3 regions of the Paenibacillus sp. FSL H7-0737 genome follow, and region 3 is predicted to be linked to each of the others. Evidence: riboswitches for the same ligand, from Rfam matches in the RefSeq annotation. Region 3 holds a riboswitch; each other region holds the start of a gene.

The links. A riboswitch is a leader RNA that binds a small molecule or an ion and turns the genes downstream of it on or off. The one in region 3 is predicted to bind cyclic di-AMP.
Region 1: it holds a riboswitch for cyclic di-AMP, as region 3 does, so the genes downstream of both, H70737_RS00585 (C40 family peptidase) here and H70737_RS15725 (APC family permease) in region 3, are expected to answer to the same signal.
Region 2: it holds a riboswitch for cyclic di-AMP, as region 3 does, so the genes downstream of both, H70737_RS00190 (resuscitation-promoting factor) here and H70737_RS15725 (APC family permease) in region 3, are expected to answer to the same signal.

Annotation. Positions count from the first base shown of each region.
Region 1 covers NZ_CP009279.1:120,988-126,857, reverse strand. The annotation lists gene H70737_RS00595 (M1 family metallopeptidase) at 1-1,970, shown strand, start outside; gene H70737_RS30920 (hypothetical protein) at 1,982-2,812, shown strand; cyclic di-AMP (ydaO/yuaA leader) riboswitch at 3,027-3,165, shown strand; gene H70737_RS00585 (C40 family peptidase) at 3,219-3,647, shown strand; cyclic di-AMP (ydaO/yuaA leader) riboswitch at 4,007-4,148, shown strand; gene H70737_RS00580 (C40 family peptidase) at 4,154-4,645, shown strand; gene H70737_RS00575 (GNAT family N-acetyltransferase) at 4,902-5,387, shown strand; gene H70737_RS00570 (c-type cytochrome) at 5,515-5,870, shown strand, end outside.
Region 2 covers NZ_CP009279.1:40,392-46,261, forward strand. The annotation lists gene H70737_RS00180 (HD domain-containing protein) at 1-636, shown strand, start outside; gene H70737_RS00185 (TatD family hydrolase) at 748-1,518, shown strand; cyclic di-AMP (ydaO/yuaA leader) riboswitch at 1,716-1,945, shown strand; gene H70737_RS00190 (resuscitation-promoting factor) at 2,227-3,390, shown strand; gene rnmV (ribonuclease M5) at 3,567-4,118, shown strand; gene rsmA (16S rRNA (adenine(1518)-N(6)/adenine(1519)-N(6))-dimethyltransferase RsmA) at 4,115-4,999, shown strand; gene yabG (sporulation peptidase YabG) at 5,071-5,870, shown strand, end outside.
Region 3 covers NZ_CP009279.1:3,650,007-3,655,876, reverse strand. The annotation lists gene H70737_RS15735 (DsbA family protein) at 1-555, shown strand, start outside; gene H70737_RS15730 (disulfide oxidoreductase) at 552-1,016, shown strand; cyclic di-AMP (ydaO/yuaA leader) riboswitch at 1,214-1,372, shown strand; gene H70737_RS15725 (APC family permease) at 1,496-3,313, shown strand; gene H70737_RS15720 (ABC transporter substrate-binding protein) at 3,516-4,523, shown strand; gene H70737_RS15715 (FecCD family ABC transporter permease) at 4,745-5,800, shown strand; gene H70737_RS15710 (FecCD family ABC transporter permease) at 5,800-5,870, shown strand, end outside.

The sequences.
Region 1 (5,870 bases), 3.2 Mb from region 3:
CGACCCTGGCCACCCTCGTGCTTTTAGGAGGCATATGGGTCTATTCGGGGGATAACTCCACATCTTCTGTTACTAGCTTTGTTTCAAAAGAGGCCAAGTCCTCAAGCGGCACAGCTCCTGCAGCTGCACCACAACAGACACTGCCTGAAAGCGCCCCCGTTCCAGCAGAAGAGGCATTAAGTCAACGAGTTGTCGAGTATCACATCGATGTTCAGCTTGTTCCTGATACAGAAACCTTAATCGCTTCTGAGACGGTAACCTGGACACACCCCGGTGTAAAACCGGTAAGTGATCTATATTTTCATATGTATCCAAATGCTTTTGCTTCACCAGATACTACCTTTATGAAGGAGTCCGGGGGAACGCTCAGAGGTGACACCATGCCAGAGAACGGCTTCGGAAGTATGACTTTAACCGATTTGCGCACAACAGAAGGAACATCACTAATGCAAAGAGTGCAATTTGTACAACCCGATGATGGTAACGTCAACGATAAGACACTCCTAAAGGTACATCTCCCACAGCCGGTTAATGGTGGAGAAAGTGTCACGCTTAAACTCCAGTACGAGGTCCAGCTCCCCAAAATATTTGCCCGTATGGGCGCATCAGGCAATTTCGTGATGGCTGGGCAATGGTTCCCTAAACTTAGTGTATACGAGCCTATGGGCACACGAGGGGTTAAGGAGGAAGGCTGGGATTTGCATCAGTATCACGGCACCTCTGAGTTTTACAGCGATTTTGGCATCTTTAATGTAACGATTGCGGTTCCTTCCGACTACACGGTAGCTGCGACCGGATTTCCTGTGAAGAATGCCAAGCTAAAGCAAGATCAAAAAATATATCAGTTCTACGCTGACGATGTCCATGACTTTGCGTGGGCGGCATCCCCTGATTTTACAGTAGCCGAAGAAGCCTTCTCTACGCCAGAAGTGCCTGGTGTACGGATTAAGGTGTATCTCGATCCATTACACAAAGACTTAAAGGAACGATACCTTCAGGCCGCTAAGGCAGCTCTGACCTACTTCAGCAAATGGTATGGTCCTTATCCCTACTCGACTCTGTCTATTATCGTTCCGCCTAAGGAGGGGAATGGGGCTGGAGGAATGGAGTATCCAACACTCATTACAGCATTTGGAGCCACAGACTCTTCTCCTGACACCTCACTTGAAAGAACCGTCGTTCATGAAATTGGCCATCAATACTTTTACGGCATGGTAGCCAGCAATGAATTCGAAGAGGCTTGGCTAGATGAAAGCTTCACTTCTTATGCTGAAGACAGACTCATGGAGCAAGAATATGGCATCAAAACGAATCTCCCTCTTCAGTCCAGCTTGGTGACCAAATCAGAGCCGCTAAATTTAGAAACATGGAAATATGCCGGGGCAGAATCCTATAGCCGGAATGTGTATATTCGCGGAAAGCTAGTACTTAAGGATATTGAGCGCCAAGTAGGCACTAAGGCAATGAACAGCATCATGTCCACTTACACACGTAAATTCCGTTTCCAGCACCCCACTACGTCTGATTTTCAAAAAGTCGTTGAGAAGGTAACCAAAAAATCATGGCAGCCTTATTTCGAAGATTATATTTATGGTGGTGGTGCTCCTGATTTCTCAGTAGATACGATTACGATTAAAAAGAATGGCAACAGCGATGCTCAGAGCTATGAATCCATAGTAAAGATTACAAACAAAGGGAGCCATTACGTTGACGTTCCCATTAAATTCACATTCGCCGATGGCTCTGCTACAGAGCGGGTCTGGAGCGGTGAAGGAGCAGAGACTACCTTCCAATTGTTAAGCGATAAGTTTCTTCTCTCTGCTGAGGTTGATCCTGAGCATACCATTCTGTTAGAAAACAAGCATCTTAATAACTTCAGACTGGCGGAAATAGAGCCCAAAACGCTCTCCCGCTGGACATTAAGTGTAACTAAACTAGTTGAAACCGTGCTCGGAACTCTTGTCTGGTGAGGTGAATGATTGTGAGAACATCGATAACCCGCGGCTGGCAAAGCATGAAGGAGCAATTTTATATTCTGATTCTGCTCTTCATCTACCGACTGCTCTGGGGCTACTTTATGTACGGCTTCATCCGGTCTGCTATCGTTCCAATTCTACTGCGTTATCCAGATAAAGACGCTGGAGGCAGCGGAATGGGCAGACTACTCTATTATGTCGAAGGGCAGTTCAACTTGAACACAGATCCTGCGATACGTACTTGGTTATGGATGTTCCTAGGGCTTGTTGTCTTACGACTGCTACTCTCCCCCTTCATAAGGGCAGGATTACTGCATGAACTCCATCAGGAGCGAAAAGGAGAGCGTGGCCTGTTCTTTTTTCCAGGTATGAAGCTTTATGGATTTCCAGTGTTTATCTTCAGTCTAATCGAATGGGCGCTGGCTCTACTTCCGTTATACTGGCTTGCTCCAAAAATGTACGGGCTATTCTTGTCCTCCTTTCTGAACTACTCTTTGTTACTTCATCTAGTTCCATACGTATTGGCATGGCTTATATACATCTTTATCGTGCGCCTGTTCCTTCTATATATGCAGTTTGGGTATACCAGCGGCACGGGGATGTTCTCCTCCTTATTCATTTGCTTGAAGTCGCTGATTCCGGCAATAGGAATTTCAATCATACTTGGTGCAGCAGGCCTGATCCTTTTGCTAGTGTGCGGAATAACGGGCATCTTCTGTCCTGGCCTACCAGCACTTCTTATTCGTCAACTTTCATCACTGCCCTCAACACTCTTCAAAATGTGGGGAATTTCAGCTCAATATCATCTATGGCACAGTAAAGCATTTCCACAATAATTTGAAGCATTACAGAACATAATATAAGAGTCCCGGTTCCTGAATCAGGAGCTGGGACTCTTTCGCGTTATAGACAAATTATGAGGATTTGCAAAATCGTAAAGACTTTGTTACAATAAGTCCTGTTCCATTGGTAACAAGTTTGTAATCATTTGAAACGATTTCTACATAACTTCATGTATTTGTCGTAGTCATGTCGATAAGTCACTATCTGGTGCATAAAACGCCGAATTCCTTGCACCGGGAAGTGGGGGAACCATATTTTGGGTGAATTGATCTCGCTTTGCAGTGATCATAGGGGAACCTTCTACCGAATCCTTAAGCTAACCTCACAGGCATTGGAAGGGGTACAATTTTTTTGAAGAATTTAAGAAAAGCATGCGTCGCTGCGGCGCTAGGACTTGTGATGGCGTTCTCTATTGGTGGAGGAAGTGCCTTTGCAGATTCTAAGATGGACAGTGTTATTTCAAAGACAATTGGAGTTGCCTATAAAACCGGAGGCACTAGCACTGCCGGGTTTGACTGTTCTGGATTTACTACGTATGTATTCAAGAAGGTGGGTCTTTCTTTGCCCCGTACTTCAAAAGCTCAATATAATGTCGGAACTCCTGTAGCTAAAAGTAAATTACGTTCAGGTGACCTAGTTTTCTTTAACACATTGGGCAACGGCGTATCCCATGTCGGCATTTATGTTGGAAACGGAAAATTCGCACAATCATCATCTTCATATGGCGTGACCATCACTTCACTTAGCCAATCCTACTGGGCCAATCGCTACGTTGGTGCTAAAAGAGTAATGAGTACTTCCTCATATCAAGCTATAGCCTACGATTAATACTTCCCCACAACTATAACCTCACAATTACATTATATAGACCTGGGTTTGATTATTGACTTAATCGAATCCAGGTTTTCTTTTGCCTTATTATATTCTTTACACCTCTTGAACGGACTTTAAACACTTTTATTTGATAAAAATTTCAATAAATATAAAAATTAGTTTAATATTATCGCTTACATATGCATTTTGTCTTTAAAAAAACGAATTTTTCTGCATGATTATGTTAAAAACGATTGCCAAGCGGCACTCTGTTTGTTACAATAACTGCAGTAAGATTTTAGTAACATTTTTGTAATCATTAAGTTGTTATTTACAAAGGTTTTGTCATGTATTGATTACAAGCTATTCCTAATCAACAGTATCAGCCGAGTTTCCTAACTATTAGGAAAACGGGGGAACCAACTTTGGGTGAATTGACCTCCATTTTTAGAGGGGTCATAGGGGACCTTCAACCGAACCCTTAAGCTAACCTCGTAGGCATCCGGAAGGGGTATAAACTTTTGAAGAAGAAGCTAGCAGCAGCAGTACTTAGCTTTTCCATTATTTTCACCATCGGAGCAGGAAGCGCTTTCGCGGATTCCAAAATGGATAAAGTGATCGACAAGACCATCGGAACTAAGTACGTATCCGGCGGCATCTCCACAAATGGATTTGATTGCTCCGGATTTACAATGTATGTATTTGATAAAATTGGTATAAACCTACCACACCAATCAGGTTCCCAGTATCAAATGGGTACTGCTATCTCCCAAGATGATTTAAGATCTGGAGATCTTGTATTCTTCAATACAAGTGGTAAGGGTGTCTCCCATGTCGGTATTTATGTCGGTGAAGGCAAGTTTGCACACGCATCTTCCTCACGCGGTGTAACGATTAGCTCCCTGAGTGATAGCTACTACGTGAAACGCTACATCGGTGCTAAACGAATTATGAGCACAGATGCTTATCATTCTGTTGCTTCTGAGACAGAAGATAATGATGATGTTCAATAAGTAAATCGTACATAGGCTCTTTTCCAAGATGTTGATTCTTGGGGAGGAGCTTGTTTTTTGTCTTATTTAGTATTTACCCCTCTCAGAATTTGTAAAACAATAATCCTCATAAATTTCTGAGTCGACCATGCCTTTTTTTGTATATAATTAGTTACAAGCATAAACGCCTTCGATGTCCTTATAAGGACCATAAGTATTTTAAGCTAGAAATATAAGACATTTAAAGCTCGCCCGTGAAAGGAGGTCCTTTGACCTTATGATAAATCCTTCTGTTACTTTTCATGTAGCGCCTATGGAGACCAGTCACGCGGAAGAGATTTGCAACTGGGATTACACTGCCCCTTATAATATTTACGGCTGGATGCCGTGGGAGCAAATGCAGGCTCTTGGAATCGAGTTCGGTGACCCTCAGCTACGGAATGAGCAATATATCTCCATACTAAATGGGCAAGGGATTTTGTGTGGATTCGCGCAGTTGTTTCCAATGGAAGGTGTTGTTCGCTTGGGGATTGGTATGCGCCCTGATCTATGCGGTCAAGGTCTAGGAAAAATATTCATGGATGCAATTGTGCAAGCAGCCTTGTTTCGTTATCCTGAGCGTGAGATTGATCTAGAGGTATTGACCTGGAACCAGCGGGCGATCCGAACTTACCAAAAGTGTGGATTTACGATTACCGATACGTATGAACGCCTAACCCCCACAGGAAACAAACCTTTTTATTGCATGGTCTATGATAAATAATATTAAATTCCATATTTTTCAATGATTTGATGGCATTATCGTTCATTTTTTTGTCACAAACCCTATGATAACGCTTCACCTTGAGCTATAATGTAGGGAGCAGCTTACATAGAAGGGACGAACTGGGATGCAGAAATGGATCATGAGCGGTTTGTTTTTTGCCGCCTGTGCCTTTGCGGTAGTACTTATGTTTACACTTCCAGGTAAAGAAGAGGTAGCTGAACAGAATAAGCCGACGATGCCGGAAGTCCAATTGGATGCGGCAAAGGCCGAAGCAACCGTGAAAGCCAGCTGTATCACCTGTCACGGCGATCAGCTTCAAGGTGGAGTTGGACCCAGTCTTCAAAATGAAGGCGGTCAGCATGATGCTGAAGAAATCTACAGTATAGTCACTAAAGGACGCGGTCAAATGCCTTCCTTTAAAGAAAAGCTAGCCCCTGAGGAGATTGCAAACGTCGCCCTCTGGCTCTCAGAGAAAAAGTA
Region 2 (5,870 bases), 3.2 Mb from region 3:
GAAGATTATTTAATGTCGCGTTATCAAATGTACTGGCAAGTCTATTTTCATCCGGTGACACGCAGCTCAGAGATTATTTTGCGACAAATTTTTCGTAGAGCCAAGGAGCTTTTCCAAGAGGGGTACAATTTTAGTTTCATGATTAATCCACTGGAGGATTTGTTCCGTGGTGAGGTGACAGTGAAGCAGTATTTAATGCTGGATGAAGCACTGGTACAGACGGCTTTTATGCAGTGGACGCTTGAGAAAGATGAGCTACTAAGCGACTTGTGTACCCGTTTTATTCATCGTAAACTTTATAAATATGTTGAGGTGGAGAATCTCGATACAGATATGATTACTGAAATTCGCAGCAGTTTTGCGGCAGCGGGACTTCACCCAGAATATGATTTGGAGATTGATTTTCCGACAGATCTGCCCTATGATGTGTTCCGTCCGGGAGAAGCTTTTGACAATAAACAAATTCTGCTGCTTGATCGGCATGATCATCTGCGGGAAATTTCAGAGGTGTCGGATATTGTGCGTTCTATTAGCGGCATTCACCGTGGAAGATATCATCTTTATTTTCCTCAGGATAAGTTAAGAAATGCGCTTACGCGATTGCCTGCTTCTATTGCAGAGATTTTTGCAAAATAATACAAGAAAATATGGGATTTTTGACAAGAAGAGTAGAAAAATAAGATATCACGGATAGCGTGAAACTTATATTGTTATATATCTAAAAAAGAACAAGGAGTGAGGGTTAAAATGTTTCTGTTTGACACACATACGCATCTGGATGCACCTCAATTCGACGAGGATCGCGAAGAAGTTATCGCTCGTGCTGTAGAAGCAGGAGTTAGCAAGATGATTAATATCGGATTTAATCGGGAGACGATTCCCTCAACGATGAAGCTGGCGGAATCTTATGATTATATTTATGCGGCAGTGGGTTGGCATCCTCAGGATGCGATTGATATGAAAGAAGGAGATCTCGATTGGATCGCTTCTCTATGCAGTCATAAAAAAGTAGTGGCTATTGGTGAAATCGGACTGGATTATTACTGGGATACTTCTCCCAAGGATGTGCAACATGAAGTTTTTCGCAAGCAAATTGGACTAGCCCGTGAATTAAATATGCCGATTTGTATTCATGATCGTGATGCACATGAGGATGTTGTACGGATTTTACGGGAGGAAAAAGCAAATGAGGTTGGAGGCGTGATGCACTCGTTCTCAGGAAGCTGGGAAACAGCTAAAATGTGCTTGAATCTTGGTTTTCATTTATCCTTTGGAGGACCCATTACGTTCAAAAATGCAAGAGTGCCAAAAGAAGTGCTTGCGCAGACACCACTAGACCGATTATTGATCGAAACCGATGCTCCATATTTGACTCCACACCCCTTCCGCGGGAAGCGAAATGAGAGCGCTCATGTGAAGCTTGTAGCAGAGGCAGCAGCTGAAATTAAAGGGTTAACATGGGAAGAATTGGCTAAAATAACGTATGCGAACGCACTGGAACGATTTGGGATTGAGTGAAAACGGGAGCAAAACAGGTGAAAAATAGAGAATGGCCGATATATTAAACTTTTTTAATATAAAAACGGCTGAATATTACAATATTTTAACCATATTTTTGCGTAAACGTGGTTGAATCGTCCTTTACAACATGCATCAAAACAGGATATCATCTTTTCAGTGATGTGAGCTGTGTTATAGTGACAGCCATTGATTCATGGATCGTCTCGCTGAGTCTCCGTATGGAGAACGGGGGAACCAATATTGACCTACCGCATGCCTGTATTTTAAATACGGTTTAGACGTGCCGTAGGACAGTATTTGATTTCTTCACGTGGTCTTTGGGGTGAATTTAAGGGCAACCGCCATGAGCGGGTGACCTGAAATAGGGCGTCTCTCTTTCGTCCGAACCCGACAGCTAACCCCGTAAGCGCAAGTAAGAGAGGCAACCTCGTGCACAAGCATTCTCTATTCTGATATTGGAGAAGCCACGAAAGAGTCCTCAGTTGAACTCTTTTTAGGCTTTTTTATTTTTGAATAAATAGAATGTTGCCCACATACTGTTATATAACAGGGGTGGGAGTAGCTGTGCCGAGCAGGCGATCCATGAGCAGGAGACGCTAAGTTATTACGTGCGTGTCCTGTGACAATCTCAAATAGTTTCGTCAAAGGAATTCAGTCCTCATGATATACAATTGACGACGGGGCTATGTAAGGAGGATGGAGAGAATGGGCGTATTCCAACCAGAAGTATCCCATGATTCGCAGTCATCCAGCAGGTCTTTCGCATTACGGTGGGAGCAAGTAAATACTCGCGTACTTTTACTTGCAGGCGTGATTTCAGTCGCTATCGCGCTACTTATTCTGCTGTACGTACACGGTCAAAGTAACAAACAATTATTTTTAGTAATAGACGGGCAAACACAGACGCTTGAAACGCGGGAAGCGCTTCTTGGTGATGTGTTGGAGAAAGAGCAAATTTCGCTGCAGCCGCATGATGAACTATCTTTAGGTCTGAGTGATGAAATAAAAGACGGTGACCGTGTCGTTATCAATCGTGCGCAGAAAATTAGTCTTACTGCGGATGGAGCAACAAAAACGTTATATACGACCGAGGACACAATTGGTAAAGCAATTGAGAAAATGGGCATTACCCTAGAAGGTCATGATAAGATTTTCCCTTCGTTAGACACCACCATTTCTGCAAACATGGAGGTTAAGATTGTTCGCATCAACAAACAGACCGTACAGCGAACAACTAACTTACCCTTCAGAGTCATCAAGACAGCAGACCCCTCCCTTACTGTGGGAACAGTTAGAGTGGCACAGGCAGGCAAACCAGGCGTCATGATTCAGCATATTGAGAAGATCTACCAAGACGGAGAACTGGCCTCTATGCGCATGATTGGTAAGGAAGTACAAACGGTAACGAAAGATAAGATTATTGCCGTTGGTACCAAAGCACTTCCTAAGCCGGCTGTAGCTAAGACTACAACAACTTCCAAATCAAACACCACTTCAAAAACGGCTAAGGTTAGCGCTAAGACTAATAATGTCACAAGCAAGGCTGGCGTAGACTTTGAGTACAAGAAGATGATTAAGAACGTCTCCATGACAGCTTATTCATCAGAAGAGCCAGGTATTGGTAACAAAACTGCTTCCGGAACACGCGTAACGGAAGGTCGTACAATTGCGGTAGACCCGAATGTAATTCCTATTGGCTGGTGGGTATATATCGAGGGGCTTGGATTCCGCCGAGCAGAAGATACTGGCGGTGCCATTAAAGGCAATAAAGTAGATGTCTATTACGATTCACTGAGCCATGTGCGTAATTTCGGTCGTAAATCACGTACCGTTTATGTGATTGGACCTGTGAAGCCGGAGTTAAACTAGGCTGAAGCTTTTGCAAATTATTCTTTGATAAGCTATAGTGATGATAACCGTTAAGGAACGCCAGATGATCATTTCGTTGATCGCAGAGCAACCGCTCATCACTTATACATTCTTTAACCAAAAGAAGAGGAGCGAAACCTCTTCTTTTTTGCTTTTTTTGGAAGGAGTCAAGAGATATGATTAAGGAATTAATTGTCGTTGAAGGTAAGAGTGATACCGTCGCTGTTAAACGCGCTGTAGAAGCAGATACGATCGAAACAGGGGGCTCGGCTGTAGACCGGACCGTAATTGCGAAGATCGCGCTTGCTATGGAGCGTAGAGGAGTGATTATCCTTACTGACCCGGATCATGCGGGTGAACGAATTCGTAAGATTGTGTCCGCTAAGGTGCCGGGCTGTAAGCATGCCTTCATTCCTGAGAAGGACGCAACCCGCAAGGGAGATATCGGTGTGGAGAACGCTTCACCAGAGGCGATTCGTCATGCGCTGCGGAATGTACATACCTCTTTTGAAGGTGCACCTGCTTTAATTGGACTTGATGATTTAATGGCCGCTGGAATGCTTGTACACCCTCGAGCAGCTGAAAGACGTATGGCACTTGGTAATTTGCTTGGAATCGGATATTGTAATGGCAAGCAGCTGTACAAGCGGCTGGCGATGTTTGGAATTACGCGGGAGGAATTTGCCGGAGCTCTCGCCCAAATTGATCAGGGGGGCATTACTTCATGAGTGGTAGAGAGGAAATTTCGACTCCAAAACGGACGAAAGAAATTATTCAACGTTATGGATTCAAGTTCAAGAAGAGCTTAGGACAGAATTTTTTGATTGATCAAAATATATTGGACAAGATTGTTGACGCTGCTGGGCTAGATAGCGAATCAGGGGCATTGGAAATCGGTCCTGGGATTGGTGCCCTGACGGAGCGTTTGGCGCTAACCGCTGGTGCGGTGACCGCTGTGGAGATCGACCGTAGGCTGATTCCTATTTTAAGGGACGTACTTTCCCCTTATCCGCATGTTAAGGTTCGTAATGATGATGTTCTGAATGTAAATCTGCAGGAGCTGTTCAAAGAAGATTTTGCATCCGTGAACAAGGTAAGCGTAGTTGCCAATCTGCCGTATTATGTAACTACTCCGATTCTGATGAAGCTGCTCGAAGAGAAGCTTCCGCTTGATAACATTGTTGTAATGATTCAGAAAGAGGTTGCGGAGCGTATGGCCGCTTCTCCGGGAGGAAAGGAATACGGGAGTCTTAGCATTGCCGTGCAGTACTACAGCGAGCCTGAGCTCGTCTGCATTGTGCCGCGTACGGTGTTCATTCCTCAACCTAATGTGGAGTCCGCTGTAATCCGTCTAAAGGTAAGAGAGCGTCCACCGGTAGAAGTTGAGAGTGAGAAGCACTTCTTTGAGGTCGTCCAAGCTTCTTTCACACAGCGTCGCAAGACGATTGCTAACAATCTCAAGGCTCGTTACTTCCCTGAAGAGGGACGTGAGCGTCTGGAGGCTTTACTCGCAGAAGCTGGTATTGAACCAACACGTCGTGGAGAAACGTTAAGTCTAGAAGAATACGCCCGATTAAGCGGTGTTCTGTTGGCTGCTGGAATTGAATAAGCTAAAAACATAGCTAGTTATGAACCAACTGAGGCCTTTGCCCATACGATGGGGTAGAGGTGGTGGTTGTAATGAATTTAGGAGACTTGGTCGTTCGTAAATCTTATGGCGGAGATTTGACTTTTCGTGTAGATCATATTGTGCAGGACAGAGCCGTCATTAAAGGCACAGATTTCCGTCTGTTGGCGGATTCTCCTCTGAATGACTTGGTTCAAGTGCCTCCTACCCGAATTACGGAACGAGGACAGCAGGCACAGATTAAAGCGAATGAATCACTGACACAGCTGCGGAAAGACCGACAGGAGCAAAGTCAGAGGAGCGGGAGCGCTCTATCAGAAGGAGCATGGGCTCCATCGCCCAAGGAAGCTGCTTATTTTGAAGTGCCGGGAAAAGTACTGCATCTGGATGGCGATCCAGCGTATTTGAATAAGAGCCTTAGCTTATACGAGCAATTGCGGATCCCTGCTGAAGGCCATCATGTTCATGAGTCCGCAATGGCTGACACTTTATACCGGCTGCTGCCCCGCGTGCGTCCAGATATTGTGGTGATTACCGGTCATGACGGGGTGCTGAAGCAACAGCATACTTACGATCTTCACAGTCTGAGCAGCTATAAAAATTCGCAAAACTTCGTAGCTGCTATTAGGGTAGCTAGGGATTATGAGCGAAATTTTGATGCGTTGACGATTGTTGCAGGTGCTTGTCAGTCACATTTTGAAGCACTGCTGGGGGCAGGGGCGAATTTCGCCAGTTCTCCTGGACGGATATTGATCCATGCCCTAGACCCAGTTTATGTAGCGGCAAAATCGTCGTTCACGCCCATTAGGGATACGGTGAATCTGAGTGAGGTTTTGAACAACACCATTAGTGG
Region 3 (5,870 bases):
GCATTCAATTACAGTGAGCTACCTAGAGTCGGTAAAGAGGATGCACCTGTTAAAATTGTTGAATTTGGAGACTTGAAATGTCCAGCGTGTTCCCAGTTTGCAACTTCAGTTAAACCGAAAATTGTTCAAGATTTTGTCAACGAGGGAAAAGCAGCGCTCTACTTTGTAAATATGGCTTTCGTTGGTCCAGACTCTGAAACTGCCTCACTTGCTGCATTATCTGTTTACCATCAGAATCATGATGAATTCTGGAAGTTCTATGATGCTGTATATGCTCAGCAAGGTGATGAGAGCGAAGAATGGGCGACTGAAGATTTCTTAGTAAGCCTTGCGGAGAAAGAGAAGTTAGCTATCGATTACGAACTGCTTCGTAAAGATATTAAAGATCGTACGTATGCAGATGAGCTGAATAAGGGTATGCAGTTAGCTAGTGAAGCTGGGGTGACGACTACACCATCCCTTTATATCAATGGAGTAATGACTGCGGATCCATTTAACATTGAAGCGATTTCAACTGAAATTAACGACGCCGCAAAAGCTGTGGAGGCAAAGTGACAAAGTTCCTATCTTTTTGCAAGCGTAACTGCCTGTATCTGGCCTGGTTCGTCTCTTTAGTTGCTGTTGCTGGTAGCTTGTATCTGAGCGAAGTATTGAAATATGAACCTTGTAAGCTTTGCTGGTTTCAGCGAATTTTTATGTATCCTCAGTTATTCCTCTTGGGAATTGCAACCTTTCGAGGGGATAAAAGGATTATCCCATATGTACTTCCACTAAGCTTAATTGGTGGCAGTATCTCGATCTATCATTATGCGGAGCAGAAGATTCCTGCGTTAAGTAAAGTGCTTCCTTGTACAATTGGTGTTCCTTGTAATAAGGATTACTTGAACTTTTTTGGATTCATTACGATTCCTTTCCTTGCATTAATCGCTTTTGCTTTAATTAGCATTTTGCTTTGGTACGGACGCAAGGAAGAAGAAGTGATGGAGTTAGATACAGAGGAAAGTTTAGGATTTTGATTTTTTAATTTTAAAGGATCCGAAAAAATGTGAAAAGTGATTAAAAACACGATCCAGAGGGATAATTGAAGAGAATGAAAGAGAGCATCCAATAAGACGCTGTATTTGCGCTTACTGGATGTTTTTTCATTCTTTTTTCATTTTTTTCAACGCTTTACTGTATACACTTTGTAGACTAATATTAGACCTTGTGAGAAGTTGAATATGCGCTGAATTTTCTTAGGAAAAACGGGGGAACCAAACTTGGCATATGTGCCAATGGGGTGAATCGGAATGGGTCGATTAGACTTATACCGTAGGGCTAAACCACAGCCCGAATCCGCCAGCTAACCTCGTAAGCAAAGGTGGGATAATGACCATGCATAGCATGCGGATCATTTCCGTATGCTATTTTTAGTGTCTGCATTTATGAAATCCACCAATGAAAACAGCGCGCGGAAATTCCGTTTCAGCTCCCAAAGAAAGGAACTGTATCCACCATGGTAAGCAAGGTAAAACGACTATTGATCGGGCGTCCGATGAAGTCGAACGAACTCGATCATGAAAAGTTATCCAAGGTTAAAGCACTGGCTGTCCTGTCTTCTGATGCGCTCTCGTCTGTAGCCTACGGAACGGAACAAATTTTGATTGTACTGGTGGCTGCGGGGTTTACTGCCATCTGGTATTCCCTGCCAATTGCATTAGCCGTATTGGGCCTGCTGGCCATCCTGATTTTATCCTATCGGCAGACGATTTACGCTTATCCTCAGGGAGGCGGAGCTTACATCGTTGCCAAGAGTAATCTTGGTGTTCCGACAGGGCTCTTAGCAGGAGGGTCTTTGTTAGTGGATTACATTCTGACCGTAGCTGTTAGTGCGTCGGCAGGGACGGATGCGATCACATCGGCTTTTCCAAGTCTTCATAATCACACCGTTCTTATTGCAGTATCAGTTATTATTTTACTTACTTTGATTAATCTTCGCGGAGTTACAGAATCAGCTTCATTCATCGCAATCCCAGTGTATTTGTTTGTGGTGTCGATTGTAGTCTTGATTATCTCCGGTGTTATTAAATATGCAGCAGGTGGCGTGCATGCGAATGTCCCTGAAATTGGCTCTGCTGTTTCTAATGTTAGTTTGTTTCTACTATTAAAAGCCTTCAGTTCTGGCTGTTCGGCACTTACGGGTGTAGAGGCTGTATCTAATGCCATTCCAAACTTTAAAGCACCTGCTGAAAAGAACGCAGCCAAGACCTTAATGGTCATGGGGGTTATACTTGGATTTATGTTTACAGGTATCACACTACTGGCGTATTGGTACGGCATAGTGCCTGATGAAAAGGCAACGGTTGTTTCTCAGATCGCTGAATCGACCTTTGGCCGCGGAACCTTATATTTTTTCATTCAAGGTATTACAGCAGTAATTTTGTTCTTGGCAGCTAATACAGCTTACTCAGCGTTCCCGCTGCTCGCATTTATGTTTGCAAAAGATAAATATATGCCACATGCTTTTATGGTTCGTGGTGACCGTCTAGGTTTCTCTAATGGTATTATTTTTCTAGGTGTTCTGTCTGCTGTGCTTGTAGCTGCATTCCACGGAAATACAGAAAGCTTGATTCCACTTTATGCGGTTGGTGTATTCATTCCTTTCACATTGTCACAGCTAGGAATGATGGTTCATTGGTTTAAAACAAAACCAGCGGGATGGAAAAAAAGATTTGTTGTAAATACCATCGGTATGCTGACTACATTGACGATTACGCTTATTTTTATCATCACTAAATTCTCAAGCGTATGGATGGCTTTCATTTTCTTACCTGCTGTAATGTTCGTGTTCCACCGGATTCACAAGCACTATTTGAACACTGCAGATCAGCTTCGTATATGCCCGAGTACAGATAAACCTTTGATTAAGGGCAGTACAGTTGTTGTTCCTGTTGCGGGTGTAACACGTGCTGTACTACATTCCATCAGCTATGCCAAGTCTCTAACGGATAATGTTGTAGCCGTGTATGTTGGCTTTGATGAAGAGGACATTCAAAAAATGGAGCAACGGTGGGAGGAATGGAATCCGGGTGTACGCCTGATTGTACTTCGTTCTAGATATCGCAGTATTATTCGTCCGTTAGTGAAATTTATTGATACAGTGGAGTGGAAGACCGCAGCGACGGATCATATCACGATTCTGATTCCACAGTTTATAACTAAGCATTGGTGGCAAGCTGTACTTCATAATCAGACCAGCTTTTTAATCCGTTCGTATCTAATGAATTCAAAAGATGTTGTAGTTGCGACTGTCCCATATCATTTGAATAAATAATGGATCATTGAGGAGAGGCTATATCCGGAACGTTCGGAATATAGCCTTTTTTTGTATTTTTAAGAAGGAAATTATTGCAAATCCACAAAATTTAAAATTTATGTGTTGACATAGAGAATGAGAATCAATATCATTTAAAAGTGAGACTGAGGTAGTCAATACCTTTGAATAACATAGGATGCACACACTAGGAGGGTATTTAATGTTTTTGTTTAACAGAAAAAGATTTGGAAGCATGAAATTAACGATGGTCGGATTAATGGTGATGGTGCTATTCTTATCCGCTTGCGGTAATAATAATCCCGGTAACGCTTCAAACGCAGGAACAGACAAAGCGACGGCACCTACTGCTGAAGCTACAGAAGCTCCTGCAGCCCCTAAGACGTTAACGGATGCAATGGGACATGAAGTAACGATTCCAGCTAATCCTGGGCGTGTACTGGGTTCTTATTTGGAGGATGCTTTGGTAACTCTAGGTGTGACTCCAGTAGCGCAATGGTCAGTGACTAATGGTATTCAAGATTATCTGTCCACTGAATTGAAGGATGTTCCTACGATCAGCTACGATCTTCCGCTCGAGGCAGTAACCAGCTTCGCTCCGGATCTTATCCTCATCCCATCGGAGTCATCTGTACAGAATGGTATCTATGACCAACTGAATAAGATTGCACCGACTTATGTGATTGGGGATAAGCTAAATCAAGATTGGCGTAAATCGCTACTCAAGATTGGTGAAATTCTGAACAAGACTCCTGAAGCAGAGAAAGCCATTAAAGATTATGAAGACAAGGCGGCTGCAGCGAAAGAAAAGCTTAAAGGAGCTATTGGAGAAGAGTCCGTGGCGATTTTATGGTTGGTACAAAAGAACTTCTATATTGTAGACGAAACTCGCAGCAGTGGTGCTGTATTATATACAGACCTTGGTGTAAAGCTGCCTAACTTAGTAACAGAAATTCCTGTTGGTACAAGAGCTACTTGGAATCCAATTTCGCTAGAGAAGCTTTCTGAGCTGACAGCAGATCATATTATCCTTGTAAATAGTGATAAGACTGAGGGTTCGGAGATTCTGGACAGTGCAATTTGGAAAGGCATCCCGGCTGTAAAAGCTGGCAATGTGCATGAAATGAGCTCAACAAGCAGTTGGCTATACAGTGGTGCGAACGCTGGTGGCAAAATTATTGATGATGTGTTAAAAAGTTTTGTGAAATAAAAAGTCGTAATTCACCATGAATGAGACTGATCATTTGGGTGGGGAAGGGCGTGCAGATCAAGTATCTTAAGATGCTTAGATCTGCACCATTTTTTTATAAACCATTCCTGTATTACTGAAAAATAACTCCTACAATTGTACAACCTAATTTTTTTTGCGATAATGAGAATGATTGTTGTTATCATATAGAACATTGTAACTATCGATTAAGGAGACGACTCATGGTTTCACCCTCAGATTTCGCACATCGTAATAAAAATGATACACAAAAAGCTATACATACCCGACCGGCAGCTGCAATGGGTATTCTAGTGATTGGACTCGCTGCCATTGCCTTTGGACTGGCACTTTCGGTCTCAGTGGGTGCGGCAGATATCAAGCTAGCTACGGTATGGGAAGCAATATTTCATTTCAATCCAGATGTACAAAAACATCAGGTGATAAGAGAACTGCGATTTCCTCGCGCGATAGCAGGTGCTTTGGTCGGTGCTTGCTTCGCAGTAGCAGGGGCAATCATGCAGGGGATGACAAGGAACCCTCTTGCGGATTCAGGTCTGTTAGGCTTGAATGCGGGAGCAGGTGTAGCGCTGGCCATAGTTTTTGCTTTTGCACCTTCGATCTCATTCACTTCACTTATGTTGTTTTGTTTTATAGGTGCTGCTATAGCTTCTTTTATCGTATTTGGAATCGGGTCGCTATCTTTTAATGGCCTTACACCTTTACGTTTGACGCTGGCAGGTTCCGCGGTAAGTGCACTACTGGTTGCTGTTAGTCAGGGCATAGCTATTCTTTTTAACTTATCCCAAGATATAGCCTTCTGGTTGGCTGGCGGAATGGGCGGGGCAAGCTGGACTCAGATCAAGATTATTTTCCCTTGGGTGTTCGTGGCATTAATCGCAGCGATGATGTTATCGCGGTCTGTCACCTTGCTCAGCTTAGGAAGAGAAGTTGCAGTTGGTCTGGGGCAGCGGACAAGATTAGTACAGTTGGCATGTATGATTGTTGTAGTAGTTCTTGCCGGAAGTGCAGTCTCAATGGTTGGCCCGATTGCTTTTATAGGACTAATTATTCCACATGTAGCACGTTATTTCGTTGGAGTAGATTATCGCTGGATCATTCCTTGCTCGGCAGTTCTTGGGAGCTTATTGATCATCTTTGCGGATATCGCCGCTAGAATGATAAATGCCCCTTATGAGACGCCGCTAGGCGCATTAATTGCCATCATCGGTGTACCTTTCTTTATTTACTTAGCGAGTAAGCGGAAGGGGGAGCTGTAATGCACAGAACAACCCTTTCTCCCAATGAAAATGAACGCCGTACACGTGCTATTACAGTGTTAGCGGTCCT